3 regions of the Mesorhizobium sp. Mes31 genome follow, and region 2 is predicted to be linked to each of the others. Evidence: predicted binding sites of a transcription regulator. Region 2 holds the regulator's gene; each other region holds the start of a gene.
What was found. The regulator HrcA, encoded in region 2, represses chaperone genes, less so after heat shock. The targets are predictions, from matches to a motif close to GTTAGCACTCNCNNNNNGNGAGTGCTAAC.
Positions count from the first base shown of each region.

Region 1: a site for HrcA is predicted at 6,889-6,917, ahead of groES (co-chaperone GroES). Genes of this name have one in related genera too.
Region 3: a site for HrcA is predicted at 6,352-6,380, ahead of NR193_RS18720 (co-chaperone GroES). Genes of this name have one in related genera too.

Region 1 covers NZ_JALJRL010000002.1:479,635-489,292, reverse strand. The annotation lists gene NR193_RS05080 (antibiotic biosynthesis monooxygenase family protein) at 60-596, opposite strand; gene NR193_RS05075 (alanine racemase) at 628-1,773, opposite strand; gene NR193_RS05070 (D-arabinono-1,4-lactone oxidase) at 1,770-3,050, opposite strand; gene NR193_RS05065 (MFS transporter) at 3,063-4,250, opposite strand; gene NR193_RS05060 (TetR family transcriptional regulator) at 4,374-5,000, shown strand; gene NR193_RS05055 (hypothetical protein) at 5,018-5,869, opposite strand; gene NR193_RS05050 (class I SAM-dependent methyltransferase) at 5,943-6,740, shown strand; gene groES (co-chaperone GroES) at 6,979-7,275, shown strand; gene groL (chaperonin GroEL) at 7,337-8,992, shown strand; gene NR193_RS05035 (LysR family transcriptional regulator) at 9,130-9,658, opposite strand, start outside.
Region 2 covers NZ_JALJRL010000025.1:65,777-75,434, forward strand. The annotation lists gene NR193_RS29510 (hypothetical protein) at 1-98, shown strand, start outside; partial or broken gene NR193_RS29515 (transporter) at 178-291, opposite strand; gene NR193_RS29520 (hypothetical protein) at 313-993, shown strand; gene NR193_RS29525 (low molecular weight protein tyrosine phosphatase family protein) at 968-1,288, opposite strand; gene hemW (radical SAM family heme chaperone HemW) at 1,348-2,511, opposite strand; gene rdgB (RdgB/HAM1 family non-canonical purine NTP pyrophosphatase) at 2,508-3,170, opposite strand; gene NR193_RS29540 (VOC family protein) at 3,170-3,580, opposite strand; gene rph (ribonuclease PH) at 3,764-4,480, opposite strand; gene hrcA (heat-inducible transcriptional repressor HrcA) at 4,659-5,756, shown strand; gene NR193_RS29555 (hypothetical protein) at 5,932-6,129, shown strand; gene NR193_RS29560 (sorbosone dehydrogenase family protein) at 6,229-7,578, shown strand; gene NR193_RS29565 (LysE family translocator) at 7,732-8,349, shown strand; gene cysK (cysteine synthase A) at 8,547-9,527, shown strand.
Region 3 covers NZ_JALJRL010000010.1:177,812-187,469, forward strand. The annotation lists gene NR193_RS18670 (sugar ABC transporter substrate-binding protein) at 1-475, opposite strand, end outside; gene NR193_RS18675 (LacI family DNA-binding transcriptional regulator) at 538-1,581, opposite strand; gene NR193_RS18680 (HEPN domain-containing protein) at 1,814-2,281, opposite strand; gene NR193_RS18685 (DUF262 domain-containing protein) at 2,282-3,391, opposite strand; gene NR193_RS18690 (diguanylate cyclase domain-containing protein) at 3,663-4,739, shown strand; gene NR193_RS18695 (hypothetical protein) at 4,903-5,109, shown strand; gene NR193_RS18700 (hypothetical protein) at 5,121-5,312, shown strand; gene NR193_RS18705 (DUF6500 family protein) at 5,377-5,598, shown strand; gene NR193_RS18710 (DUF1488 domain-containing protein) at 5,668-5,934, opposite strand; gene NR193_RS18715 (hypothetical protein) at 5,931-6,185, opposite strand; gene NR193_RS18720 (co-chaperone GroES) at 6,433-6,747, shown strand; gene groL (chaperonin GroEL) at 6,779-8,413, shown strand; gene NR193_RS18730 (hypothetical protein) at 8,560-8,718, shown strand; gene NR193_RS18735 (DNA-3-methyladenine glycosylase I) at 8,740-9,309, opposite strand; gene NR193_RS18740 (hypothetical protein) at 9,322-9,621, opposite strand; gene NR193_RS18745 (SDR family oxidoreductase) at 9,653-9,658, opposite strand, start outside.

The DNA of each region.
Region 1 (9,658 bases), on a different contig from region 2:
TGGATACCGGAACGGACCGTGCTTTGGCGTGAGAGCCAAGACACGGTCCGTCACATTACCTACTCCACGGTGAGAGCGACTTCGTACAGGCCAGGATGGGCTTGCCCCAACACCTTGTTGCGATCGAGAAAACCGTTCGCCTGCAGATGCTCTAAGACGCGCCGCATGGCAGCCTGATCCCGCGCCTGCGCGTAGTTGACGACACGCGTCCCGTCGAGACTTCGGTGCAGGCTGGCGGACATCCACCCGGGAATGCCACGGCAACTCGTCGCTGCTTCCCCCAGCAGATCAATCAACGCCTGATGACCGCCCTCGGGCACGGTGAAGACATTGATCTGGGTGATGACGCCGGTATTGGCGCGATGATGGGCATTTTTCTTCTCCTTCGTTGGCGCCTGGCGAACGAAGGGATGCCGAATGGCGAAGACCCCGCACGCCAAGCCGGGCGTGAAGCACGCCCTGGGCTTGCCGTGGGTTCCCATATTGGATGAGAACGGAGCTTCCATCCGGCGGAAGGGAGCGGGCTTACCGTTTGCCGCTCCAAGGTCCTTTTCGACCTTTGTTTCATAACATTGCTCGGGGTGGCCAACAATCACCGCTCATCACGCGCCGCGGCCGATCTGTCGATCACGCCATCGGCAGTGCCGGCCAACGATCGGCGATCCTGCCGCCGGAGAACACGGCGATCGACCCGAACTGCTGCAGCACGGCCTCGCTCTGTGTCGGCCGCAGGAATGCGTAGTCGCCCGGCCTTGCGGTCGCATCCGCCGGCAGGCCCATGAATTGCTGGTTGGAAGACAGGCCGAGCAGGCTGTTCGTCTTCATGCCTGCGGGAAACACCGGCTCGGCCATCCATTTACCGCCGTAGAGGTAGCAGCCCTTGCGCGGAAACCGGCCGAGCGCCTGCAGCAGGCGGGAGACGGCGGGCGGGCCAGGCAGCGTCGGCTCGACCACTTTCAGGATCGGCGTTGCGACGAAGGCCGCCGGCACGAAGCCTTCGAGGCCGGGCGTATCGAAATCGCCGGGCAGCACGAAGGCCGAGCCCATCGACACCTCGTTGGCAACGTCACCGTGGTGAAGCAGCGCGGTCTTGCTGCCGCCGATGTTCAAGATGCGGCGCTGATCGGCGCCAAGGCAGGCAACGAAGGCGGCGGCACGTTTGGACGCTTCAGCCAACGCCTTGGCCGGCCCGCCGAACAGGCCGGGAATGTGCGGCGCATGCGCTTCATAGGCCATGACGCCGTCGCAATGCACCCGTTTGTGGGCCGACAGCGTGCTCAACGCCTTCGACAAGGCCTCCGGTTGCGCGAACCCGCCGCGATGCAGCCCGACATCGATCTCGAAAGCGATGCGCAACTCGATGTCGAGTTCGGCTGCCAGAGCGCCATATTCCGCCAGCCTCTCCTCGCTGTCGATCAGCCAGCAGACGCGCGACCAGTCGGCCGCGCTGTTTGAAAGCACGGCCCTCGCCGCGCCGACAGGCATCGGCTTGCCGTACAGAATGTCCGCGTCGGGAAACGCCTTCAACACGGCTTGCGTGACGGGTGGATGGAAAGTCATGAAGCGGACGGTGCCTAGAGCTTCGCCGATATGCGAAAGCAGGGGCAGGCAGGCGAGCGACTTGTCGACCAGCCGCACGGCAAGATCTGGGTCAAGCCTTGCTTTCACCAGGGTGATGTTGCTGTCCAGCCGGTCGAGATCGAGCAGCAGGCAAGGTTGGAAGATGCCGGCATCCTTCAGCGCATGCGAAAGAGTGGCGAAATACGCGCTCATTGTTCGATGCCGAACAGGCCGGCCATGTAGGGCGATACGAAGCGGTTTCGTGGATCGATGTCGCGGCGCACCGCCATGGCGTCATCCCAGCGCGGATAGAGCTTTTTCAGATCCGCCGCCTTGAGGCTGTGCATCTTGCCCCAGTGCGGCCTGCCGCCATACTTGCGGAAGATCGGCTCGGCCGCGCGCATGAACGGCTGCGGGTCGCTCGCCGCATCGTGGTGGATGGCGATCGAACAGGTGAGTCTTTTGTAGAACGGCGAGAGCCAGAATTCGTCGGGCGCGACGGTGCGCACCTCCATCGGGAAATAGACCTCGGGAAAGTGCCTCTCGGTCAATGCGATGATTTCGGCCAACACCTTCGGCCCTTCCTCGTAGGGCAAGTGATATTCCATCTCGTTGAATTTTGTCTGCCGGTCGCTGGCATAGACGTTGAGCCAGTCCTGCACATAATCCTCGGCCGGCAATTTGGCGATGGCGCCCAGGATCAGCCGGCGGCGCAGCGCCGGCAGCCAGGCAAGCACGGTGCGCAGCCGGCGCAGCGTCCTCAGGCCCGCCTCGTCTTCCTCCGGCGGCCGCGCGGTGGGTGCGGCGTCGCTCAAATCGCTGGCGATGAACTGCGCATAACCGGAGAACGGAATGTAGTAGAATTCGGCCGAGCGATGCGCGGCCATCATCGTTTCGAATTCGCGCAGCATGTCGGCGATCGGCAGCACCCATTTGCGGCGGCGCAGCCGGTAGGTAGCAATGTTGTTCAGAGCCACTTCGCCGAGAATGCCGAAGGCCCCGAGGGCGACGCCGGTGGCGTGGATCATGTCCTGATCCCCTGCCTTGGTGAATTCGCGCAATTTGCCAAGCCCATCGACGATCTGCACCGTCTCCAGTTGCGTGTGATAAGCGCCGAGCGTCGGTCCCGAGCCGTGCGTGGCGGTGCCCAGCGCGCCACCGATCGCCTGGCGGTCGATATCACCCATATTGGGCAGACCCTGGCCAAGGCCTTGCAGGATGTGCATGAGCGGGCCGAGCCGCGTCCCTGCCCGCACGCGCGCTTGATGCTGCCCGGTATCGTGCGACACCAACCCCTCGAATTTCTCCAGCGACAGGATCGTGCCTTCGGATTTGACCAGCGGCGTGAAGGAATGGCCGGCACCGACGACGCGCACGGGGCCGGGTGCATTGCGAATGAGATCACCGAGTTCGCCGGCGTCAGTGGGGCTGGCGATCAGCCGGGGCTTGGCAGTGACATAGCCGGACCAGTTGCTCCAGTTGTTCGGCATGGTGCTCCCCGATCAGGCAACGACGCGGCGACGCCGCGACATGAGAATGAACAGGCCGAGCAGCGCCACGCTGGCGACCGCGCTGGCGGCGGCGAATTCCGGCACCGGCCGGAAATCCTTGCCGTCGATGAGCAGCGACGCGGCGATCGGCCCGATCGCCAGGCCAAAAAGCTGCGCGGCCGGCACCAAAAGCACGGCGGTGCGAGTCTCATCGGCGGTGATCGCCAGTCGGATCTGGTAGGGCACGATGAACAAGAGAATGAAGCCCATGACCAAGGCGGCGACCCAGAATGTCGTGAGACTAGGTCCGCTGGCGAGAATCACGGAGCAGACAAGCGCCACGGCACCGATCGCGGCGATGGCCAGACGATAATCGATGCGCGCCTCGAACACGGTCGCCGTCATCGCGCCCAGAACCTGTGCCGCGAGGCTGGCCGAGACGATCAGGCCGACGGTGCGGCCATCAATACCGAATTGCGCGCCAAGCGGCTCCAGAAACGCCCAGACCGCGCCAAAGAACATGAAGTAGCAGAAGACCGACAGCAAAGCGGTGATCGAAGGAACCGTCACCACATTGGCGAGATTCTCGTCCTTCGGCAGGTCGGCATAGTCAGCGGGAACGATGAAGGCGACCGCCAGCGACGCGACGCAGACAATGGCGAGAACGATGAAACCACCCGCCGATCCGGCGGCGGGGATAACATAGAGTGCCAGCAACAGGGCGAGAGCGCATTGCGCAAGGGTCTGCATGGTGACGAAATAACCGCCGATGCGTTCGGCGCGCCGCGAACGAGCAATCAGCTCGGTGGCGACCGCGACAAGGCCACCCTCGGCAAGGCCGGCCAAGGCGCGTGCCGCCATCAGCGTATTGGCGCCGGCAGCATAGGCCGTCCAGACGTTCGCCAGTGCCAGCAGAAGCAGCAGGGCCGCACTTTTCCAGCGCATCTTGTGGGCCGAGAGCAGCATCGCAACAATCGCCGAGCCGATCGCGATGGCGATCATTTCGGCGGTGGCGACCAACGCCAACTCATCGCCGCTGACATGGCCCTCGGTGTAAAGGGCGCCGAGCAAGACGGGTTGCAGACCGAGAATGAGCAGGCCGACCGACCCGATCCACAGCGCCGAGGCAAGCTGCCCGCTGGTCGGGCTGCCGACCAGCCAATCGCCATCGCCGGTGGATCCGGCATTTGTCGAAGTCAAAGGCGCCTCCCAACGTCCTTGCCGCGCGGCAAAAAAACTGACAATCTGTCAGCATTCTAGAAACTGATACTTGATCATATTTATTGTCAATCAGAATTTGCAATCTCGCGAGAGAACGGGCGCATGGAAGAAGCAAGGCGAACGGCCACCGAACCCCGACGCAGACCCAAGCAGGAGCGCAGCCGCGAGCGCATCGACGCCATCCTGTCGATGACGATGCGGCTGATCGGCGAGAAGGGTATCGACGCCGTCACCATGAAGGAGGTGGGCATGCTGGCGGGCGGGCCGATCGCCACCGTCTATCACTACTTCCCCAACAAGTCGGCGATCCTGGCAATGCTCTATGAGCGGTTTTCAGAGGTCAGCCGCGCGCGATTGACAGCGATCATCGCCGACGTTCGCGAAGCGAAGGACGTGATCGCCGCCGCCGACCGGCTGCTTGACGACTACCACAGCCGGGTCGCCGGCGATCCGGCCATCCAGGATCTGCAGAACGCCATTCAGGCCGACAAGGCGCTCAAGAATCTCGACATCGCCGAAACGCGGCATCAAGCCAAGATGTTCTGCGACCATGTCATCGCCTTGCTGGAACCGGAGAAGCACGAGCAGTTCGAACGCATGGTTCTGCTGATCTTCCAGCTCGCCGGTGCAGTGGTGCGCCTGGCGCTTGCGGAGGGCGAAGCGGCAAGCCGCCGGACCATCGAGGATTACCGGTCGATCATCCACACCCAGTTGCGGCTGTTTCTTTAGAGTATCAGAGTATCCGGCTATCCGGCCCGCCTGATCAGGCCCTCGAAACCGTCCGCCAGATTGGCGGTGCCGGCTGCGACGATCTTCGACAGGTTCCTGGCGCGGCCGGGCGTCTTGTTGGCATCGAGCAACACCGCCCTGCCCCCATGCATGACAAAGTCGAACTTGCCGTAGTCGAAGCCAAGCCGATGGCGCAAGGCGCGCAATTCTTCGGGTACGGGAACAGCCTCTCGGCGGATCGTGTCGTCGCCTTTTACGAGGCGCTGCGGCGAGACATAACGAGTGCAGCGCTCACGATCGCCACAGAATATCCAGAACCGCGCCGCAAAACCGTCAGGCGCCGGTTCGGGAATGAACTTCTCCACGACCAGGTCGGTACGCATAAGCATCTCCGGCGGAACTTCGGCCAAGGAAGCGTGGACTTGGTATTGATCGAATATCCGCACGCCCGGAAAAGGCGCGGCCTTGCCGGCGCGCTCGGCTTGCCGATTGAGCTGCTGCTCGGGTGTCCCCCAATGGTTGAGATTGCTCTTGACGATGACGGGGCCGTCCCAATGGTCACCGTCGTTGAGAACCGCGCCGCTGATCCGACGCTTGGAAATGTCGGCCGCACCAAGATTGAGGCAGAACGGAAACCCGCGCGCATACTCCACATAGTCGGCCGGTGTCACCGTCGCATCGACATGCAGCACCGCGATATCGGCATCATGCCTTGACGAAGGCCCGCGCAGAATCTGTGTCGAGTGGCCACGTCTCTTCAACTCGGCCAGAAGGTCGAACAGCATGTAGGGGCTGTCCTGGCGCAATAGAACGCCTCGCCGGCTCTGGAACCGGTCATACTCATGCGTTATCACGGCAATGCGAGCCATGGCCTCTCCATGCCCATCAGGCAACCAACAGTTTCGAAGGAACCATGCCCCCACATCCCCCAAGCCGTTTTGCATGACAAATCATTGGGATGCAATTCGCCGCCATTGGCAGCTTCTCGGACCACCGCTCTGCCCGCCGCCGGAAGCGGTCGCTACCTATGAGCGCGAGCTCGGTCTGCGATCGCTCGACGTGGTGCTGCTCGGGGTCACGCCGGAACTTGCCGGTCTCGGCAGGACGATGCTGGCGGTCGATGAATCCCCCGCCATGATCTCCGGCATCTGGCCAGGCGACACCGCCACACGCAAGGCTGTGGCCGGCAACTGGCTGGACATGCCGGTTGCAGGAGCAAGCATGGATGCGGTGATCGGCGATGGCTGCCTGTCGGCACTCGGCCTTTCGGTCGCGCGGCGGGCGTTGTTCGCGGAGATCGCGCGCGTGCTCAGGCCTGACGGCCGCGCAGGTCTCCGGCTCTATGCCAGCCCGGAAACGCCGGATGATCCGCGGGCGGTGCGGACGCTTGCCCTTTCAGGCGGCGTCTCGACCTTCCACGCACTCAAATGGCTTGTCGCAATGACAGCCACGGGTGGCGCGCCCGACCACGGCATTCCGGTGCAGGCAATCCTCGGGAGGTTCGACGAATTGTTTCCCGACCGCGACGAGCTTTGCGCGCACACGGGCTGGAACATGCCGACCATCGGCACCATTGACGTCTACAGGAATTCGCCGGCCATCTACAGCTTCGCTCCGGTTGCGACGCTGGTGCATGAAGCAGAGACCTTCTTCGGCGACGTTCGCATCGTGGCGACCGGCACCTATGGACTCGCCGAGCGATGCCCTCTGCTGGTGCTGCGGTCACCCCGGCGCCGATAGAATCCGAATGATGGACAAAATTCCTCGTCGCTCCCAAGCGGCAACCGACGCATTTTGCAACCCGTCACCTGCGCGAACAAAATTTCGCGCGATCGCGCCCTCTCGCGCGCCTTGACTCTCGCAGGCCAGCGGCCTATCTCAGCGCCACGTTAGCACTCGCCCTCGGTGAGTGCTAACCATGTGTCCGGCGCCGCCGGACGGAGGAACTGTTCTCACCGTTCTCATCGAGGAAGAAAAAATGGCAAAGTCGAAGTTCCGCCCGCTTCATGACCGCGTGGTCGTTCGCCGGGTCGAATCCGAATCCAAGACCGCCGGCGGGATCATCATCCCGGATACGGCAAAGGAAAAGCCGCAGGAAGGCGAGATCATCGCTGTCGGTTCCGGCGCTCGTGACGAAGCTGGCAAGCTCGTCCCGCTGGACGTCAAGGCTGGCGACCGCATCCTGTTCGGCAAGTGGTCGGGCACCGAAGTCAAGCTCAATGGCGAAGACCTTCTGATCATGAAGGAATCCGACATCATGGGCATCATCGGCTGATAATCGGCCTCACCGTCAACTGAATTCCGGGCTTACCCCAAGCCCCTGCCAGGAGCTAAAAATGGCTGCTAAAGACGTAAAATTCTCCCGCGACGCCCGTGAGCGCATGCTGCGCGGTGTCAACATCCTCGCCGACGCGGTGAAGGTCACGCTCGGCCCCAAGGGCCGCAACGTCGTCATCGACAAGTCGTTCGGCGCCCCGCGCATCACCAAGGACGGCGTCACCGTCGCCAAGGAAATCGAGCTTGAGGACAAGTTCGAGAACATGGGCGCGCAGATGGTCCGCGAAGTTGCTTCGAAGACCAACGACATCGCCGGCGACGGCACCACGACCGCGACCGTTCTGGCGCAGTCGATCGTCCAGGAAGGCCACAAGGCGGTTGCCGCCGGCATGAACCCGATGGACCTGAAGCGCGGCATCGATCTGGCCGTGACCGAAGTCGTCGCGGCGCTCGGCAAGGCTGCCAAGAAGATCAAGACCTCCGAGGAAGTTGCCCAGGTCGGCACGATCTCGGCCAATGGCGACGAGTCGGTCGGCAAGATGATCGCGGAAGCGATGCAGAAGGTCGGCAACGAAGGCGTCATCACGGTTGAGGAAGCCAAGACCGCCGAGACCGAACTCGAAGTCGTCGAAGGCATGCAGTTCGACCGTGGCTACCTCTCGCCCTACTTCGTCACCAACGCCGACAAGATGGTTGCCGAGCTCGAGGACGTCTACATCCTCCTGCACGAGAAGAAGCTCTCAAACCTGCAGGCCATGTTGCCGGTCCTCGAAGCCGTCGTGCAGACCTCGAAGCCGCTGCTCATCATCTCGGAAGACGTCGAAGGCGAGGCCCTGGCCACGCTGGTCGTCAACAAGCTGCGTGGCGGCCTGAAGATCGCCGCCGTCAAGGCGCCGGGCTTCGGTGATCGCCGCAAGGCCATGCTGGAAGACATCGCCATCCTCACCGGTGGCCAGGTCATCTCGGAAGACCTCGGCATCAAGCTCGAGAACGTCGGCCTCAACATGCTCGGCCGTGCCAAGAAGGTGTCGATCTCCAAGGAGAACACCACCATCGTCGACGGCGCCGGCAAGAAGGCCGAGATCCAGGGCCGCGTTGCCCAGATCAAGCAGCAGATCGAAGAGACCACCTCGGACTACGACAAGGAGAAGCTGCAGGAACGTCTCGCCAAGCTGGCGGGCGGCGTTGCGGTGATCCGCGTCGGCGGTGCGACGGAAGTCGAAGTCAAGGAAAAGAAGGACCGCGTCGATGACGCCCTCAACGCGACCCGCGCGGCCGTGGAAGAAGGCATCGTTGCTGGCGGCGGCGTCGCGCTGCTGCGCGCTTCGGCCAACATCAAGGCCACCGGCGCCAATGCCGACCAGGCTGCTGGCATCAACATCGTGCGCCGCGCGCTGCAGGCTCCGGCCCGCCAGATCGCGTCGAACGCCGGTGCGGAAGCATCGATCGTTGCCGGCAAGATCCTTGAGAACAAGGGCGCGACCTTCGGCTACAACGCCCAGACCGGCGACTATGGTGACATGATCGCCATGGGTATCGTCGATCCGGTCAAGGTTGTCCGCACAGCTCTCCAGGACGCGGCCTCGGTCGCCGGCCTGCTGGTCACCACCGAAGCCATGATCGCGGAGGCTCCGAAGAAGGAGTCGGCTGGCGGCGGCATGCCTGGCGGCATGGGCGGCGGCGGCATGGGCGGCATGGGCGGCATGGACTTCTAAGAAGTCCATAAAGCACGCCCATGAATCCAGGTTGCTCAAGCCCGCAAGCGGGCTTGAGTGGCGGTATGGATTTCTAATCCAGCCTATCTGGCTTATGCATATGAAAGGGCGGCAGAAATGCCGCCCTTTTTCATTGATCAGATGCCGAACGACTCAACGATCAGATCACGCACCTGCATCACCGTTGGCGTGCGGACGGTGTCGAAACGCCAGCTGACGCCGAAGGCGTAGCGTGGAAACTGCAAGGGACAGGCTGCCATCTCAAAAGGGCCCTGGCCGCACAGTGCGCGCGCGGCATGGCTCGGGATCGTCGCCAGTGCATCGCTATTCCACAAGAGAAAAGACAGGGCGGAGAAATGCGTGGTCGCCGCAAGGACCCTGCGCCGCAGCCCATGTTCGGCAAGCACGTCGTCGGTGACGCCGCTCAGGCCGGAATAGGAAACCAGGATATGATCTCGTGAAAGGTATTCTTCCACGGTGAACGGTTCTCGCCCGGGTCTGGAGCGAGGATCATAGACGATCATGTAGTCCGAGCTCCCAACCGAGATGTGTTTCAGCCGGCTGTCGGTGATGCCACCCGAGGTGATGGCGAGGTCGATTTCCTTGTCGTTCAGCGCTTGCGCCGCCACGAAGCTGTTGGTCTGGCGCAGGATAATCCTGACATTG
Region 2 (9,658 bases):
GGACCGAAAACAGCGTGACCAAAGAGCTGGCCGCAATCGCCCCGCCAGCGGATATCAGGCTTTCCGACACCGAAACCGACAGCACGACGGAGCACTGACCGGACGATGCCCAATCGCTTCGACATTTTCATCACCCGTCTTGAAACAAAAAGCGCTCGCGAGGGCGTTCCATCGCACCCGATAGGCGACCAGCACCGCGCCCGCCGCGACAAGGTCGACGCCAAGCCGGTTCGCGCTGGAGAGCCGCACGCCGAGAAAGACCGCGCCAAACACCGCCACAAGCACGACGCTTGACGAGATAGCTCACAAAAATTGAAGCGCAACGGGGCTGAAACGCTGGTTGGTCCACGAATATTAGCGCTTGCCGTTGGCCTTATCGCCTCCACATCCTTAGCTGATACCCGGAATCATGCGACGTCTCTCGTCCGCGACTCACAATCGCACGTCGCGCCGCAATCCGCACAGGCCGGCTCTTCATCACCCTCCCAAATCCCACGAACGATCAAGTTCAGGGCAACGGCAGCCAGTGGCCTCTTTGGCAAAACGCTTTCGCTGCGAGGGACGCTGGTCGGCGAGACTGAAGAACGCGAATTCGCAAGAATTCGCTACCCGGCGCTCAACCGGCCTATTTCCAGCCACGACTGGATAACCATCGAAAACCTTTCGGCCGCCTATCTGCAACTGGACATTGATCGGCAATTCGCAATGCCCGGCATCCACTTGCATATGCGCTCGAACGATCCAGCCACCTCGCACTACATGTTCCATAAGGTTGGCGAACAATGGATACAGGCGCCGAGGGCGACAAAGATCGACGTGTTTTCCTATGCAGGCTGCGGCCTCACGCAACAATCCTGGGAGGACGGCGGCGATTTTCGCCATCAGGATTTCTTCTTTGAAGTAGAATCCAGTTCGGATTGCGCGGTGGCTGATGCTTCATCGCCAGGCATGCGCGGCAAGCCATTCGTCACCCCAGAAACCGCTGCACCTTAGCCTCGAGAATCCGCACCAAGTCAGGATCCATGAACTCATAGTCGTCCGGAATATCGAGACAGATCACCCTGGCCTTCAGGCTGACCTTGAATTTCTTCTGCAATTTGGCACGGTGCGCCTTTTCCATGACGAAGATGATGTCGGCCCAGGCCACCAGCTCATGCGTCAGCGGCGTGTCGGCATCGTGGTTGGTTCCCGCCGACGCGACCTCGATATCGCGGCGCCTGGAGAACACCTGCTCGGCCGTCGGGCTGCGCAAGCGGTTCTGGCTGCAGACGAAGAGGACGTTCTTCAAGGCTTTTTACTCAAGCATAATCTTATCCGAAAACCGGCTTCCACTTTTCGGGATCATGCTTACCGCGCCAGATCGGCCACCACGGCATCGAGCACGATCATGCCGGCAGGGGTGGCGCGCAGGCGGGCATTGCCGATCGGCGCAACCAGCCCCTCGCCCTGCAGCATCGACAGCCGCGCGCTCGACAGCCCACGTCCTGAAAACGCTTCATAGCGGGAGAGGTCGATGCCTTCGGCCAGCCGCAGACCCATCAGCAGGAACTCGTCGGCCTCCTCGGAGCGGGTCAGGATCTCGCCGCCGGTGACGCCATGGCCCTTGGCCTCGACCAGGTTGGCCCAGGTTTCCGGCATCCGCTCGGCGATCGTCACCGTGCGGCGGCCGTTTTCGACGAAGCGGCCATGCGCGCCGGGGCCGACGCCGACATATTCGCCATAGCGCCAGTAGGTCAGATTGTGCCGGCTTTCGGCGCCCGGCCTGGCGTGGTTGGAAATCTCATAGGCGGGCAGGCCGTGCGCCGTGGTGATTTCCTGTGTCAGCGCATAGAGGTCGGCGGCATGGTCGTTGTCGGGAATGACGAATTTCTTCGCCGCATGCAGCGCGTGGAAGGGCGTGCCCTCCTCGATGGTCAGCTGGTAGAGCGACAGATGATCGGCGGCATGGCCGATCGCCTGTTCGAGCTCCGATGCCCAAGCCTCCGGCGTCTGGCCCGGCCGCGCGTAGATCAGGTCGAAGGATAGCCTTGGGAATATTTCCCGCGCGAGCCCGATCGCATGCAGCGCTTCCTCGACATTGTGCAGCCGGCCGAGGAAGCGCAGATCCTTGTCGTTCAGCGCCTGCACGCCGAGCGAGACACGGTTGACGCCGGCCGCCCGATAGCCACGGAAGCGCTCGGCCTCGACCGAGGACGGATTGGCCTCCAGCGTCACCTCGATGCCATCCAGAACGGTCCAGTTCTTCGCCACCGCGTCGAGGACCCTGGCCACCGTTTCCGGCTTCATCAGCGACGGCGTGCCGCCGCCGAGAAAAATGCTGGTCACCTCGCGCGGCCCGGTGCGCTGGCGCATTGTCGCCAGCTCCGCCTCGAAGGCGGCGGCAAAGCGCTCCTGGTCGACTGGCTGGTGGCGAACATGGCTGTTGAAGTCGCAATAGGGGCATTTGGCCGCGCAGAACGGCCAATGGATATAGACGCCGAAGCCGGGCGTCCGGTCGAGCAGCATGCTCATGTCGATCCCAATCTGGCCAGATTCAATCGTGCTTCGGCAAACTTCTGGAAGGCGCGGGCGCGGTGCGACAGCGCCTTGGCCTGGCCGGGCTTCCAGCCGTGCTTTTCCTCGGCGCTCATCTCGCCGAAAGTCTTGTCGAAGCCATTCGGAAGGAACACCGGGTCATAGCCGAAGCCGAGTTCGCCGCGCGGCGGCCAGACCAGCGTGCCTTCGGCCTCGCCGCGATAATATTCGGCGTCACCGTCGGGGAAGGCCAGGCAGATGACGGCGACAAAGCGCCCCTTGCGCTGTTCGGCCGAGGCGGCGCCGACTTCCTGCAGTGCCACTTCGGTGCGCTGCATGGCCATGCCGAAATCGCGCGACCCATCCGGGGTTTCGGCCCAGTTGGCGGTGTAGACGCCGGGCGCGCCGTCGAGCGCGTCGACGCACAGGCCGGAATCATCCGACAGCGCCGGCAGGCCGGTGGCCTTCGCGGCGGCCAGCGCCTTGATGTAGGCGTTTTCCTCGAAGGTGGTGCCGGTTTCGTCAGGCTCCGGCAGGCCGTACTCCTTGGCCGATTTCGCTTCGAAGCCGAACGGCGCCATCAGGTCGGCGAATTCGCGCAGCTTGCCGGCATTGTGGCTGGCGACGACGATCTTCTTTCCATCGAGAGAATGCATCAAAGGCCCCAGATTCTTGGCTCGGCGAACTCGATCGAATTGCCCGAGGGGTCGCGTATATAGATCGAACGTCCACCTTGCGGCCATTCGAATTCGCTTTCGATGGCGATCATCTTGGCCTCGAGATGGGCTCTCCAGCCGGCGATTTCCACGGCGGTCGCCGCAAAGCAGAGATGGCCCTCGCCGACCGCGCCGTGCGGCGGCACCGGCAGCCGGGCGTCGGGCGCCGGCGGCACCCTGGTCGCCTCGGCATTGAAGACCAGCAGCACGCCGGGGCCGCAGCGGAAGAAGATATGCCTGCCCTCGACCTTGCCGAGGAGGTGAAGTCCAAGCCCGCCGGTGTAGAACTTCTCAGCGGCGTCAAGGTCGGTGACGTAGAGAGCCGATTCCAGGATTGCTGAAGGTGTCACGAGACGCCCCCCTCTGTCCTTCCGGACATCTCCCCCTCAAGGGGGGAGATTGGCAGCTTCAACGGTGCCGCGTGCCCTGCGGTGCTGGCGATTGGCAAAGGCCGAGATGACATCCAATCTCCCCCCTTGAGGGGGAGATGCCCGGCAGGGCAGAGGGGGGTGCTCAAGCTCGGCATTTCGGTCCTAGGCCACCGCCATCTGCTGGAGGCTGACCAGGCGTTGGATGCCTCTCTTGGCCAATCCCATCAATTCCGCGAACTGTTCCTCGGAGAACGGCTCGCCCTCGGCGGTGCCCTGGATCTCGACGATGCCGCCCTTGCCGGTCATGACGAAGTTGGCGTCGGTTCCGGCCGCGGAATCCTCAAGATAATCGAGGTCGATGACCGGCTGGCCGTCATGGATGCCACAGGAAATGGCCGCGACATGGTCCTTCAGCACCTTGGCGACGCTGGCCATCTGCCGCGCTTCCATCCAGCGCAGGCAGTCGTACAGCGCTACCCAGCCGCCGGTGATCGAGGCGGTGCGGGTGCCGCCATCGGCCTGGATGACGTCGCAGTCGACGGTGATCTGCTGTTCGCCCAGCGCCTGCAGGTCGACCACGGCGCGCAAGGAGCGCCCGATCAGCCGCTGGATTTCCAGCGTGCGGCCGCCCTGCTTGCCCGCGGAAGCCTCGCGGCGCATGCGCTCGCCGGTCGAGCGCGGCAGCATGCCGTATTCCGCCGTCACCCAGCCCTTGCCGGAATTGCGCATCCAGCCCGGCACCTTTTCCTCGAGGCTTGCCGTGCACAGGACATGGGTGTCGCCGAACTTCACCAGGCACGAACCTTCGGCGTGCTTGGAGACGCCGCGCTCGAAGGAGATGGCGCGCATTTCGTCGAATTGGCGTTTGGAAGGGCGCATTCAGGCTGCTTTCTTGTCATTTTTCGGAATCTTGGCCGGCTTGTAGCCGCATGGGACGCATGGCGCAAAGGAAAATGGCCTGAAGACCCACACAGACACCGGGTGATCTGGCACAGACACCGGGTTGCGCGGGCCGTGGTGAAGTCTATATCCTTGATACGGAGGTTTTTTGCCCGCAATGACCAAGGCCGTCGATCCCAGTTCGCAGTCGCCCACGCTTCAATCGCCGGTACTTCAGGCGCTGGACATGCGCTCGCGCGACATCTTCCGGCGCATCGTCGATTCCTATCTCAGGGACGGGGAACCGGTGGGATCACGCAGCCTGTCGCGCATCCTGCCGTCCTCGCTGTCGCCCGCCACCATCCGCAATGTGATGAGCGACCTCGAGCATCTCGGCCTGATCTACGCCCCGCACATCTCCGCCGGACGGCTGCCGACCCAGGCGGGTCTGCGTTTCTTCGTCGACGCCTTCATGGAGCTTGGCGACCTCTCCGACGAGGAGCGCCGCACCATCGAAGCGCAGGTGCGGGCGTCCGGCTCGGGCGCGACGCTGGAACACATGCTGACCGAGGCCAGCCAGATGCTGTCGGGCATGTCGCGCGGCGCCGGCCTGGTGCTTGCCGCCAAGAACGAAGTGGCACTGAAGCACATCGAATTCATCCAGCTCGAGCCGACCAAGGCGCTGGCGGTGCTGGTCTCGCAGAATGGCGACGTCGAAAACCGCGTTGTCGACCTGCCCGCCGGCATCACGGTCTCGCAACTGCATGAGGCGTCGAATTTCCTCAACGCCCATATCCGTGGCCGAACGCTGGCCGAGGCCCGGGTGGAGATCGCCCGCATCAAGGAAGAGACCAGGGCGGCGCTCGACACGCTGTCGCAGGACCTGGTCGAAAAGGGGCTGGCCGTGTGGGCGGGCGCCGACAGCGGCCTGCCGGCGCGGCTCATCGTGCGCGGCCGCGCCAATCTGCTCGAAAACGTCACCGCCCAGGCCGACATTGAACTGCTGCGGCACCTGTTCGAGGACATGGAAACGCAGGATGGGCTGATCCAGCTGCTTGACCTTGCCGAGGAGGGGTCGGGCGTGCGCATCTTCATCGGCTCGGAAAACAAGCTGTTTTCGCTGTCGGGCTCGTCGCTGGTCGTCGCGCCCTATCGCGACAAGGATGCACGCGTCGTTGGCGCGCTTGGCGTGATCGGTCCGACCCGGCTGAATTATGCCCGCATCGTGCCGATGGTCGACTATACGGCGCAGCTGATTTCCCGCATGCTATGCTAAGGTGTAGAGATTCAGGTGATGCCGGCCTGCAAACGGCAGTTTCCAGCGCTTCCGGTGCTCACGTACAAAGGTACGCTCCGCTCCGGTTCTCGGAAACCACCATTTTCGGCTCGGCCTGACCTGAATCTCTACACCTTGGTCCTAAAATCGAAACAGGCTGCCGAGGAGAAAAATAATGGCGCTCGAAGAACTCAAGGCCCGGATCAGCCTGCTGCTGGAGGAGATGGTCAACCAGCCGGAAGACCAGCACGAAATCCAGGAACAGTTGCGCGAAAAGCTGCGGGAGATGCGCGCCATGGGCCTGCCGCTGCCGGCCGATCTCGTCGCGCTGGAAAAACGTCTCGACGACGATTTCTACGCCGCCGGGAGCTGAGCCCGAAATCGGATCGTCACGTCCTTCAACTCATCGTGCGAGGCGGAACCCACGAGCAAACCGGCCGTTACTTTCCTTCATGACCAGGTGGAGGACAGAATGATCCGATTGGCCGGGCTGGTGCTTCCCGCACTGTTCCTCACCACCGCGGCATTCGCCCAGCAGGCGGATCAGCCGGTTCTGAAGGGGGCGGCCGCCTTCGGCGACTGGCGTGCCGACAGGCCGGGGGTGCGCCGCCTGATCAGGCCGGAAGACCTGCCGAAGCCCTACGTCACCAAATCCGCTTCGAACAGCGCCGGCCTAGCCGAAAGGCCGGCAGGCGCCAAGCCGCAACTGCCGCCGGGCTTTTCGGCCGAACTGGTCGCGTCGGGCATCGACAATCCGCGCGTCGTGCGCGTCGCGCCGAACGGCGACCTGTTCGTCGCCGACAGCGAAGCCAACCAGGTCCGCGTCTATCGCCTCGGCGAGGGCAGCGCCAAGCCCACCAAGGACGGCATCTTCGCCGGCAACCTCGACCAGCCCTACGGCATTGCCTTCTACCCGCCGGGCAACGACCCGCAATGGGTGTATGTCGCCAACAGCGACAGCATCGTGCGCTTTGCCTACCGCAATGGTGACCTGAAGGCCGCCAGCGGCCCGGAAACCATCGTCGACAACATCCCTGCCAATCATCACTGGACCCGCGACATCGTCTTCTCGCCGGACGGCAAGACGCTCTATCTGTCGGTCGGCTCGGGATCGAATGCCGCCGAGGACATGGGTAAGGCGCCGCAGGGTGGGCTCGCGGCGTGGGCGAAATCGAAGCCGCTGGGTGCCGCCTGGGGTTCCGAGGATGGCCGTGCCGATGTGCTGGCCTTCGATCCAGACGGCAAGAATGGCCGTATCGTCGCCACCGGCCTGCGCAACTGTTCGGGCATGACGGTTCAGCCGGCGACCGGCGCGCTGTGGTGCGTGGTCAACGAGCGCGATGCGCTGGGCGACAATGTGCCGTCCGAATACGCAACTGTCGTCAAGCAGGGCGCCTTCTATGGCTGGCCCTGGTATTATATCGGTAACAACGAGGATCCGCGCCACAAGGGCGAACGCCCCGACCTTGCCGGCAAGGCGACCCTTCCCGATGTGCTGATGCAGGCGCATTCGGCGCCACTCAACATCGCCTTCTACGACGGGAAGAATTTCCCAAAGGAGTATCAGGGCGACGCTTTTGTGGCCCTGCACGGTTCGTGGAACCGCGGCAACAGGACCGGATACAAGGTCGTCCGATTGCTGTTTCGGGATGGCAAACCGACCGGCGAATACGAGGATTTCATCACCGACTTCGTCATCTCCAACGGCGAGGTGTGGGGACGACCGGTCGGTGTGGCGGTGGCGAGCGACGGCGCGCTGATCGTCAGCGAAGATGGCAACGGCACCATCTGGCGCGTCACCTATGGCGGCGCTCGTTCCTGATCCTGCTCCCGGAGGGAGAAGGTGGCCGCGAAGCGGCCGGTTGAGGGGCCCGCGAGTGTCGCGGCGATATCTGGTGCAATGGAATCCGACCCCAGGGAATTCAAGCCTAGTCCGTTTCATGCGACAAGGCATTCTGATCCGAGACCATTCGCCATGACCCTTACCGGTTTCCTCGCCTACAGTGCCGCCCTCGGCATCGCCGCCGCCATTCCCGGCCCCGGTATCACCGCGCTCGTCGCGCGTGCGCTCGGGTCGGGTTTCCGCTCGTCGCTGGCAATGTCCTTCGGCCTGATGCTAGGCGACCTCACCTACCTGACCGCCGTGGTGCTTGGCCTTGCCTTTGTCGCGCAGACCTTCGGCATGGTCTTTCTCGCCATCAAATGGCTGGGCGTCGCTTATCTCGCCTTCCTTGGCTGGCGCTTCTGGAACAGCGGCATCACGCCCGAGACGGTCGAGGCGAGGAAAGGCAAGGGCGGGCTTCTGTCGAGCTTTGTCGCCGGTCTCACCGTCACGCTCGGCAATCCGAAGACGATGATCTTCTATCTCGCCATCACGCCGACCATCGTCGACCTGAAAACCATCACGCTGGCCGACTATGGCATTCTCGTCGCGCTGACGATCGTCGTGCTCCTGGTGGTGCTGGTGCCGTATCTGGCGCTGGCGGCCAAGGCGCGCTGGTTCCTCAAATCGCCGCGCGCGCTCAAGGCGCTGAACCGCACCGCCGCCGGCTTCATGGTCGGCGCCGCTGCGGCGATCGCCGCCCGTCAGTAGGGCTCTTTCGGCCAAAATATTCCTGGGACGGGCTTTTCCGGGAAATGCTTTTCCGGTGCTGGGGCGTTTTAGACACGGGTTCCACTCGGATATTTTCAATCGACAGTCTATCTTGCGCGACCGAAGGCTCTATCTTGCCGGCTGCAGTGCCACTTGCCTGAAATCCTCACTTGCCTGAAGTTCTGGGAGCGAAACCAATGAACAAGCCCGTCACATCCGCCCGCGTGCCCGGTCGCGGCCGCGTCTACAACTCCATCACCGACACGATCGGCGATACGCCGCTGGTGCGGCTCGACAAGTTCGCCAAGGAAAAGGGCATCGTCGCCAATCTCATCGCCAAGCTCGAATTCTTCAATCCGATCGCCTCGGTGAAGGACCGCATCGGCGTGGCGATGATCGAGGCGCTGGAGGCCGCCGGCAAGATTTCTCCCGGCAAGACCACGCTGGTCGAACCGACGTCCGGCAACACCGGCATCGCGCTTGCCTTCGCCGCCGCCGCCAAGGGTTACAAGCTGATCCTGACCATGCCGGAGACAATGTCGGTCGAGCGCCGCAAGATGCTGGCGCTGCTCGGCGCCGAGCTGGTGCTGACCGAAGGGCCGAAAGGCATGAAGGGCGCCATCGCCAAGGCCGATGAACTGGCGGCGACGATCCCCAACGCGATCATCCCGCAGCAGTTCGAGAACCCGGCCAACCCGGAAATCCATCGCAAGACGACGGCCGAGGAGATCTGGAACGACACCCATGGCGAGGTCGATATCTTCGTCGCCGGCATCGGCACCGGCGGCACCATCACCGGCGTCGGCCAGGTGCTGAAGAAGCGCAAGCCCTCGGTGCATGTCGTCGCCGTCGAGCCGGAAGCCTCGCCGGTGCTGTCGGGCGGGCAGCCGGGCCCACACAAGATCCAGGGCATCGGCGCCGGCTTTGCGCCAAAAATCCTCGACACCACGATCTATGACGAGATCGTCAAGGTCTCGAACGAAGATTCCGTCGCCAATGCGCGTCTCGTCGCCCGCCTCGAAGGCGTGCCGGTCGGCATCTCGTCGGGCGCGGCCCTGCAGGCGGCAATCGTGGTCGGCTCACGGCCGGAGAACAAGGGCAAGAACCTTGTCGTGATCATCCCGTCCTTCGCCGAACGCTATCTGTCGACGATCCTGTTCGAGGGGCTGGGAGCTTAGCCCTGGAGCGTAGGCCTAGCACCTTCGTCATCCCAGGGCGGAGCGACGCGCAGACCCTGGGATCCATGCCGTGATCGCGGCCGAGGAATGCAGCGGTACAAGATGAAAGTCTATTTTGCACCGTTGCAACG
Region 3 (9,658 bases), on a different contig from region 2:
TGGTCGGACCTTTTTCGGGATCGAGGCCGGCCTGCTTGAACAGCTTCTTGTTCCAGATCAGCACCGAGGCGTCGGCGGAGAAGGGCAGGCCGTAAATGTGGTCCTTGTAGGTGCCGGTCTTCACATGCGCCGGCGACAGGCTGGCGAAATAGGGCAAGGACTTCGCCCAGTCGGTGATGTCCTCCAACTGGCCGGCGGCGGCGAAGGACGGCGTGTAGATCAGGTCGAGCGAGAGCGCGTCGGGCGCGGTGCCGCCGGCCGCGGCCGCGCCATATTTCGGGATGATCTCGGCGTTGGGGATGATGTCGAGCTTGATCTGGTTGGTGTGACCCTTGTTGTAGGCGTCGACGATCCTCGGCATGAAGTTCGAGCCGTCGGCGCGCACCCAGATGTTGGCGGTTTCGGCGGCGGCAGTTCCGAGACCGCTACCCAGAACGGCAGCGGCCAGGGCCAGTTTGGCAATCAGGTTCCTCATGTTCTCCTCCTCCACGGTTGGCCGCTGTCCGCGGCTTGGCGCCGATCACGCGGCGCTTCGTTTCAGCCATCCGGCGGATGGCCGCAGGACTGACGCACCACCAGCCGGCACGGCAGTTTTCGAATGCCCGGCGCGGCGGGCTGGCCGCCGACCAGCGACAGCAGGGTCAGCCCGGCCTCGCGTCCGAGTGCGACCAGGTTCATGTCGACAGACGTCAGCGGCGGGCGCGTCGCCTCGGCGACGATCTCCCAATTGTCGAAGCCGATGACGGCGACATCGCCGGGGACGCCGAGGCCGCGCTCGCGCAAGGCATCGATGACGCCGCGCGCGATCTGGTCGTTGCCGCAAAAGACGGCGTCCGGCCTTTCGCGTCTGCCGTCGAACAGGTGCGCCACCGCCTCGTGGCCCCAGGCTTCCGACCACGAGCCGAGCAGCGGCCCGGTGACCGGCAAGCCGTTTTCGGCGAGCACGTCGCGATAGGCCTGGGCGCGGGCGTGCACCACGGCGAAACTTGCCGGCCCGGTGACATGGGCGATGCGCTTGCGGCCGAGCCGGCACAGATGCTCGACGGCCAGCCGCGCGCCGCCGGCGTCGTCCGAGACGAAGGCGATGGCGTCGGGATCGGGCTGGGTGAAGGCATAGATCACCGGGACACGCAGATTGCCGAGGTCGACCGGCAGATGGCGGTCGATGCGCTTGCCGGTGGCGATGATGCCGTCGACGCGCTTGTCGAGCATGGCGTCGACATGCAACTGGCCCAGCCGCGGATCCTCCTCGACATTGCACAGGAACACCGAGACGCCATTGTCGACCAGCGCGTCCGAAATGCCCGACATCAGCGGCAGCGAGAAGCGGCCATAGGTATCGTTGGTGAGCAGGCCGACGGTGAAGCTGCGCCGCCTGAGCAGGCTTTGCGCCAGGCTGTTGGGCCGGAAACCGAGACGCCGGGCCGTCTCGCGGATGCGCTCGCGCGTCTCGGCGGTCATCCGCCCCTGATCGTTGAGCGCCTTCGAGGCGGTGGCGACGCTGACGCCGGCCTCGGCCGCCACGTCACGCAAGGTGACGGGCTTGGAAAAGACCGGAACAGGCTGATCGTCCGATGCCATCGCGCCGAGAATCCCGAGTTGGGAAAAGGTTTTCTCTTACAGGCCTCAATGGGGCCCGGCCAATGGCCAAGCCCGATCAGAGATGTTTGGAAAAACCTTTTCTCAAGCCAAGGCTAGGCCAGATCGGTTGGTCGTTCAAGAGGCAATTCGCGGTGGGCGGGACATCTCATCGGCTTTGCGCGCCGACCGTAATACTTCTAACCGTCCAAGATGGATCCAAAGAAAATGTCGCCTATGCGCGCACTAAGTATTCCAACTCCGCAATCAGCGAAAATGAATTATCAAAGTACTGTTTCAGAATCTTTGGACCAAGAGACTGCGTCCCGCCATGAGCTATCGAGTTTCTAACAGCATAGCATGAGGAGACGCCGATTTTTATCTGGTCGTTCGCAGAGATAAAATCTCTGAATTTATGTCCCCAGTTACTATCAAATTTATACAGGAGCTCCGAAATCTCCTCACAGTCGTAATTTACTCCGCGCTTAAAAAAAGACTTGAGAAAAGAGTTGACCTGTGGCGCGGATCTGCCGCCCACGCGCTCTGTGATCAGAATTTCGACGGAGCGCTCGATGGCGCCACAGATCATCACGCAGCCAAGCTTGCAATAGTAGGCTGCGACCTCAGGGTCCAACCCCCTGGCTTGCGCCGCCATGACTAGTTTTTCCACTTCACGGAAGCGACTCTCGATTGCGATAGACACTTAGGTACCTGCGAAAGCCTCAACCGCCAATCGCTGGCGTGTCTTGACGGACTCTTCGGTAGCGGTTGCGCTGTTCGACGCACTCATAAAATCTGGGCTCTGCAGCAACTTGTCGTATTCTATCTCCATCTTCTTCAGATCCGGGGGGCTCTTTTCGGCGCGGATACGTTCAGCAACACCCACGACAACTGCCTCAAAAACTGCAGCATTCAGCGCTCGGATTGGTCGAAAAGCAGATTTACCTTTAGCTTTGTTAATGGCCTCCATCGAAACTTTGAAGAGCCTCTCCAGTTCTTCCAAAATGGCTGGTGTCACCTTGCCTTCCTCGTCAGAGGCAAAATCATTTAAGAAGTCACGCATTGGTGCCGAATAGTTGACGCGATTGTGGATCATCGCCAAGGCTCGCAGAACCAATTCCTGGTCCTTGAGGCGATTGTTCCTTTTTTGGCCGAAGATTGCGCGCCAGTTGGCGTCATCATTAAGCGTGCGTACCGCTTCGAGTACTGCGCTTTCGCTGATGCAATTGCGGATTTCCTGTGGTGACAGGCGGATACCGCCCGAATTGATCCGCTCAAAAACGAAATACAGGCTCTTCAGGGAGTTCTTAGGCTCGTCCTGTTGGAATACGGTCGCATGCACAATGGAATCATCGAGCTTCAGTTGCTCGTTAGGGGCGAGTTCTTGATAAGTTTTACCCTCCCATTCCTTTCTAACGCCAATCAATCGAAATGATTTTTCTAAAAATATCCCACTATAAAAATATTGAAGGGTACGCAGGCGCTGTTGCCCATCAACAACAAGGTGCCTCCCGGTATCTGATTCCTTATAGAGAAAAATTCCCGGCACTGGCAGCCCCATTAAAAGCGACTCAATGAAACGAGAAGCATGCCGCTGCGACCAGACAAAATTCCTCTGAAATTTTGGAATGAAGAATGCTTCACCTTTCATTCTCTTAACTAATGTGTCTACTGGGTAGTCAGCGCCGTAACTGGTAATGCTAAAACTTACGCTAGTCGCCTCTTCCGCGCTTTCATCTTCAACGCCGGCTTCAAGGTCAAGCTGATACTCGTCCTCAATTTCTACATGCTGTTCTTCAGGGTCTTGATTCATACTAGGGGGGTTCTCTTTTGAGGCAGGAATAAAGTTTAGGTCGTCTTGTAATCCTGCGATAATCAAATGAAGCAGGATTGACGCCAATAGTCGAGTGTCTACTTCGCGGACGCCATACTCTGCGCTTGTTCCGATGCGCTAATCGGTCTGATCGACGGCATTCTGGGCCGCCCGTTTTCCCGGCAATTCCAGCGAAGCCGGGCCCCTGTCAGCGAAGTGTTAATCGCTTGCGCGCCATGGTGGTCGCCCGCCAGGACAGCAGAGCTCCGCCATGCCCGATACGCCCTACACCCCGAAAGGCCCGGCGCGGGCCGATGCTCGGCGCGCCGGCAGGGGGGAGGGGCACGATAGCCGCTCCGCGGAGCGCCGTCGCGATGCCGCCACCATCGCCCGGCTCAAGGCGGAACTCGCGGCACAGGCGGCGCTGATCGCCAGCCAGGGTGTTTCGCTGGCGCATAGCCGCAAGATCTTCGACCGCGCCTCGGTGGCCGCGCGCCTCGGCGTGTGGGAGTGCAGTCTGCCCGACGTGCAACTGCAGTGGACCGACGTGGTCTACGACCTGTTCGACCTGCCGCGCGGCTCAGCGCTCGATCGCGCGGAGATCGTCAAGTGTTATCCCGCGGAGTCGCGCAAGGCGCTGGAGACGATGCGCAGCCGGGCGATCGAGGAGCGCAGCGGCTTCACCCTCGACGCCGAGATCACCACATTCGCCGGGCGCAGCCGCTGGATCCGCATCACCGCGACCGTCGAATGCGAGGAGGGCGTGCCCGTGCGCATCTTCGGCATGAAGCAGGACATCACCGAGGAGAAGAGCCAGTCGGACCGGATGCGCCATCTGGCCGAGTTCGATGCCATGACCGGACTTGCCAACCGCGGCCGGTTCCAGGCGCGGCTCGCCCATACGGATGAGGGCCGCCCGCTCGGCGCGCTGCTGTTGATCGACCTCGACGGCTTCAAGGCGGTCAACGACACGTTCGGCCATGTCGTCGGCGACGAGTGCCTGAAGACGGCGGCGCAGCGGCTTGCCGATGTCTGCGGCGAGGCGGATCTGGTGGCGCGGGTCGGCGGCGACGAGTTCGCGGTGCTGCTTGGAGCGCATCTCGACCGGGGCGCTGTCTCCGGCCTGGCGCGCCGCATCATCGAGGCGATGGGCAAGCCGGTCGCCGCGGGCGGCCAGTCGCTCAAGCTCGGCGCCTCGGTCGGCATCGCCTTCGCCATTAAAGGCGCGCCGTGCGACCTTTTCCTGCAGGCCGACACCGCGCTCTATGCCGCCAAGGCGGCGGGCCGCAATACCTTCCGCATTTTCAAAACCGAAGCCGGCGTGAAAGGCCGCAGCGCCGCGGCTTGAGGCTGGTCGGCGGGCCCTGTCCATCGGGCCCGGCGCATCGCTCACCAATGCGGGCCGTGGCGCTTATCTTCATTTGGCATGCGGGGTGTTCCACGAAAGGGTGCTATGGAAGGGGCGCGGATGCCCTTGCTCCGGCGTCTCCCCGATATCCGAGGTCATTTTCGTGCGTCAACCGTCGCTGCTGCCTGTCTTTGGAAAACTTGGTGCCAAGGCACCTGTCGCCTTCGTGGCGGCGCCGGTGCGGTCGGCGGGCGTCGTGCCGCGCCTGCGAAAGCTGCTGGCCGCGCATGGCGGCATGGTGTTGAAGCTGTCGGTCATCGCCTGGACAGTGCTGATCCTGGGCGCGGTGTTTTTCATGATGCAGGGCTGAGGAAAGCCAGCATGGCCAATCGCTACACACTGCGCATGGAGCTTCCCCAGAGCTGGACCATTGTCGATGTCTTCACCGGCCAGCCCGCCGTGGTCAGGCAAAAGGTGATGGTCGGCATGAACCCGCGCGAGGCCGAGGACATGGTCGTGCAGATGAATGTCCGCGACGTCAGGCGCCGGGAGAGGGCGGAGCGCAAGGATTGAGCGTTCCGGCTGCCGGCTCGGAGCGAGGGCCAAGATCCCGCCGCACCAAAACCAGAGGATTCCCGTGAGAGCGAGCCTGAAGCAAAAGATACTGGAGGTCTGCGACCGCAAGATTTCCGAGAAAGGGCCTGCCGTCGGCGTGTCGTTCTACGCGTTTTTCGCCAACAGGAACGACGACCCCGAACTGCTGATGGAAGCAGCCGAATGGTGGATCAGAACCCGCCGCCTCGACCATTTCGAAAAGGCGGAGAAGATACGCTCGATGGTCGAGAACATGGACTCCTGATCTTCGTTTCCATGCATGTCGCTGTCTCGAAACCGAGACCACTTTTGAGCGACATGCACTAAAGGCTGATCAGGCGAAGTCGGCGGCCGTCAGCACATACATGCTCTTGCGGGTACGGTCGTAGGCCTTGGCCGCCACGTCACGGATAGCGCTGCTCTCGGTGTCGAATGTGGCGAGGTAACCGGCCTCGTTGGCCGCGGTCGCCGGTTGCATCCTGGTCATGGCGTCGGCGGCGACGGAAAAGGAAATCTGGAACATGCCGTCGTGGCCGACGAAACGGATGCGCTTGCCGGCTTCGTCATAGCTGCGGCTGCGGTTGGGGAATGTCAGGCTCATGTCTTGACCTCCGTTGCGGCCACCTTCTTGACCGCGCGTTTCTTCTTCGGCGTCGGGTTCAGGGCTTCCGCGACGCGGTCTGCCTCTTCCTTGGCCAGCCGCAATTCCCTGAGCCTTGCGGTCTTGATCTCCCTGGCCCTGGCTTCGGATATGTACTCAGCGGTTGCCTTGTTGCGCTCCGCCGTTTTCTTCTGCTTGTCGACAAAGCGGGCTTCAGCTTTTTCCATGATCGTCTGATTGCCTTCGGCCATCGAAGAAATCTCCCTTGTGCCTGAAATCGTGAAAATGAACTTGTCCGATAAATAGGTGCTCGATCGGCAAAATTCAATCTTTTGAAATATTTGACCTCGTTCCGATATCACGAAACCACAGGCCGAAATAATACTTTTGAATATTTAATTCCGCCCGCGATTAATTTTTGGCACTCCTATCTATCGAGTGCCAAAGCGCCTATATGAGAGACGCGGCCGCCTATGCCGGCCCCAGAAAGAAGTTCTCATGAAGTTTCGGCCACTCCACGATCGCGTCGTCATCCGGCGCGCCGAAGGCGATATCAAATCCAAGGGCGGCATCATCATCCCCGACAATGCCAAGGAAAAGCCCCAGGAAGGCGAAGTCATCGCCGTTGGACCTGGCGCACGTGACGAAAATGGCGCGCTTGTTCCGCTCGACGTCAAGGCCGGCGACACCATCCTGTTCGGCAAATGGTCGGGCACCGAGGTCAAGATCGACGGCGAGGACCTTCTGATCATGAAGGAAGCCGACATCATGGGCGTCATCGAGAAGACAGTGGCCGCCAAGAAAGCTGCCTGACCTCACTCCCTCTGAACGAACTGGATAAAAAATGTCTGCCAAGGAAATCAAATTCTCCACCGATGCGCGCGACCGCATGCTGCGCGGCGTCGAGATCCTCACCAATGCGGTGAAGGTCACGCTCGGCCCCAAGGGCCGCAACGTCATCATCGACAAGGCCTATGGCGCGCCGCGCATCACCAAGGACGGCGTCACCGTCGCCAAGGAAATCGAGCTTGCCGACAAGTTCGAGAACATGGGCGCGCAGATGGTGCGCGAAGTGGCCTCGAAGACCAACGACCTCGCCGGTGACGGCACCACCACCGCCACGGTGCTGGCCGCCTCGATCCTGCGCGAAGGCGCCAAGCTGGTCGCCGCCGGCATGAACCCGATGGACCTCAAGCGCGGCATCGACCAGGCCGTCGCCGCCGTCGTCGGAGAAATCAAGGCCAAGGCCAAGAAGGTCAAGTCGTCGGCCGAGATCGCCCAGGTCGGCACCATCGCCGCCAATGGCGACGCCACCGTCGGCGAGATGATCGCCAAGGCGATGGACAAGGTCGGCAATGACGGCGTCATCACCGTCGAGGAAGCCAAGACCGCCGAAACCGAACTCGACGTCGTCGAGGGGATGCAGTTCGACCGCGGCTATCTCTCACCCTATTTCGTCACCAATGCCGACAAGATGCGCGTCGAGCTGGAAGAGCCTTACGTGCTCATCCACGAGAAGAAGCTCGGCAATCTGCAGGCGATGCTGCCGATCCTCGAGGCGGTCGTCCAGAACGGCAGGCCGCTGCTGATCATTTCGGAAGACGTCGAAGGCGAGGCTCTGGCCACGCTGGTCGTCAACAAGCTGCGCGGCGGCCTCAAGGTCGCGGCGGTCAAGGCGCCGGGCTTCGGCGATCGCCGCAAGGCGATGCTGGAAGACATCGCCGTGCTCACCGCCGGCCAGATGATTTCCGAGGATCTCGGCATCAAGCTCGAAAACGTCACCATCGAGATGCTCGGCCGCGCCAAGCGCGTGCTGATCGAGAAGGACACCACCACGATCATCGACGGCGCCGGCACCAAGGCGACCATCCAGGCGCGTGTCGCGCAGATCAAGGGCCAGATCGAGGAGACCACCTCCGACTACGACAAGGAAAAGCTGCAGGAGCGGCTGGCCAAGCTGTCCGGCGGTGTTGCCGTCATCCGTGTCGGCGGCGTCACCGAGTCGGAAGTCAAGGAAAAGAAGGACCGCATCGACGACGCGCTGAACGCCACGCGCGCGGCGGTTGAAGAAGGCATCGTGCCCGGCGGCGGCGTGGCTCTGCTGCGCGCCCGGTCGGCGCTTGCCGGCCTGACCGGCGCCAATGACGATGTCACTGCCGGCATCTCCATCGTGCTTCGCGCGCTGGAGGCCCCGATCCGCCAGATCGCCGAGAATTCCGGCGTCGAAGGTTCGATCGTCGTCGGCAAGCTCACCGACAGCAAGGACCACAATCAGGGCTTTGACGCCCAGAACGAGACCTATGTCGACATGATCAAGGCGGGCATCGTCGATCCGGCGAAAGTGGTGCGCACCGCACTGCAGGACGCCGGCTCGATCGCCGCGCTCCTGATCACCGCCGAAGCCATGATCACCGACATTCCGGCCAAGGACGCAGCGCCTGCGGGCGGTAATGGCGGCGGCGGTATGGGCGGTTACTAAGATTCAGCCGGCCCGGAATGTGGTTTCCTAGCCACCTTCCGGGCCTGACCTGAATCTTGCCAAGTTGGCTCTTCGCCGGAGCCAGGATGATTACCGCCGGGGGATTTTCTCCCGGCGCGCAGGCCTCTAGCCCAGGAGACGGATCCATGATCACGTTCGTGCGGAAGCCAGAAACGGTCGTCACGACCGAAAAGACCGAGGAAAGCCGCTTCGACCGCATCCGCAGGATTGCCGCCGACAAGCATCGGAAATCCGATTCCGACACGGCCAGTCCGGCAAAGGGCGAACCCAAGCGTCCGATGTAGGCGCTGACGGCGCTGCCGTGGTCAGAGCGCGACTTCGGACCGCCGGAAGCAGTTGGCCGCGTGATCGTTGACGATGCCGACCGCCTGCATCCAGGCATAGACGATGGTCGGGCCGACGAATTTGAAGCCGCGTCGTTTCATCTCCTTGGAAATCCGTTCGGACAGGGGCGATGACGCGATCCAGCCATGGCCGTCGCTTTCGACCACCTTGCCATCGGTGAAGGACCAGCAGAAGTCGGCGAAGCTCTCGCCGCGCTGCGCCATCTCGCAGAAGATCTGGGCGCCACGGATCGTCGCTTCGATCTTGGCGCGGGCACGGATGATGCCGGGATCGGCCATCAGGCGCTCGATATCGGCCGCGCCGAAGCGCGCGACCTTCTCCGGATCGAAGCCTTCGAAGGCGGCACGAAAGGCGTCGCGTTTCCTGAGCACGGTGATCCAGGCGAGACCAGCCTGGAACCCCTCCAGCATCAGCATTTCCCACAGCATGCGGGCATCGCGTTGCGGAACGCCCCATTCCTCGTCGTGATAGGCGCGCATCAGCGGATCGCCCTCGGCCCAGCCGCAGCGATGACCTGCATGATTGTCCATCGTGGTTCTCCGTCACACGATACTGTGGCGGACCGGCGCCACGGTCCAGTCCACGGTGCGCTGGTCGATCATGGCATGCACCGGCGAATGCGCCATCTCTGTCATGATGCCGCTCGCCGCGTTGCGGCCGGCCTCGGCCGAGGCCCAGATCAGCACGTCGACGATGGTGCTATCTTCGCGTTCGGCGATCCGGCGGGACAGGAAGCCCGGCTGACGCCGCAGCCAGGCGTCGATATCGGCATTGGCGGCGACGAATTCCGCGCAGGACCGGCCGTTGAGCCTGAAGGTCGTCACTTCGATCGCCTCTGTCATGTCATCTCTCCATTGGCAGGGTTCATGAGGGTCAGCC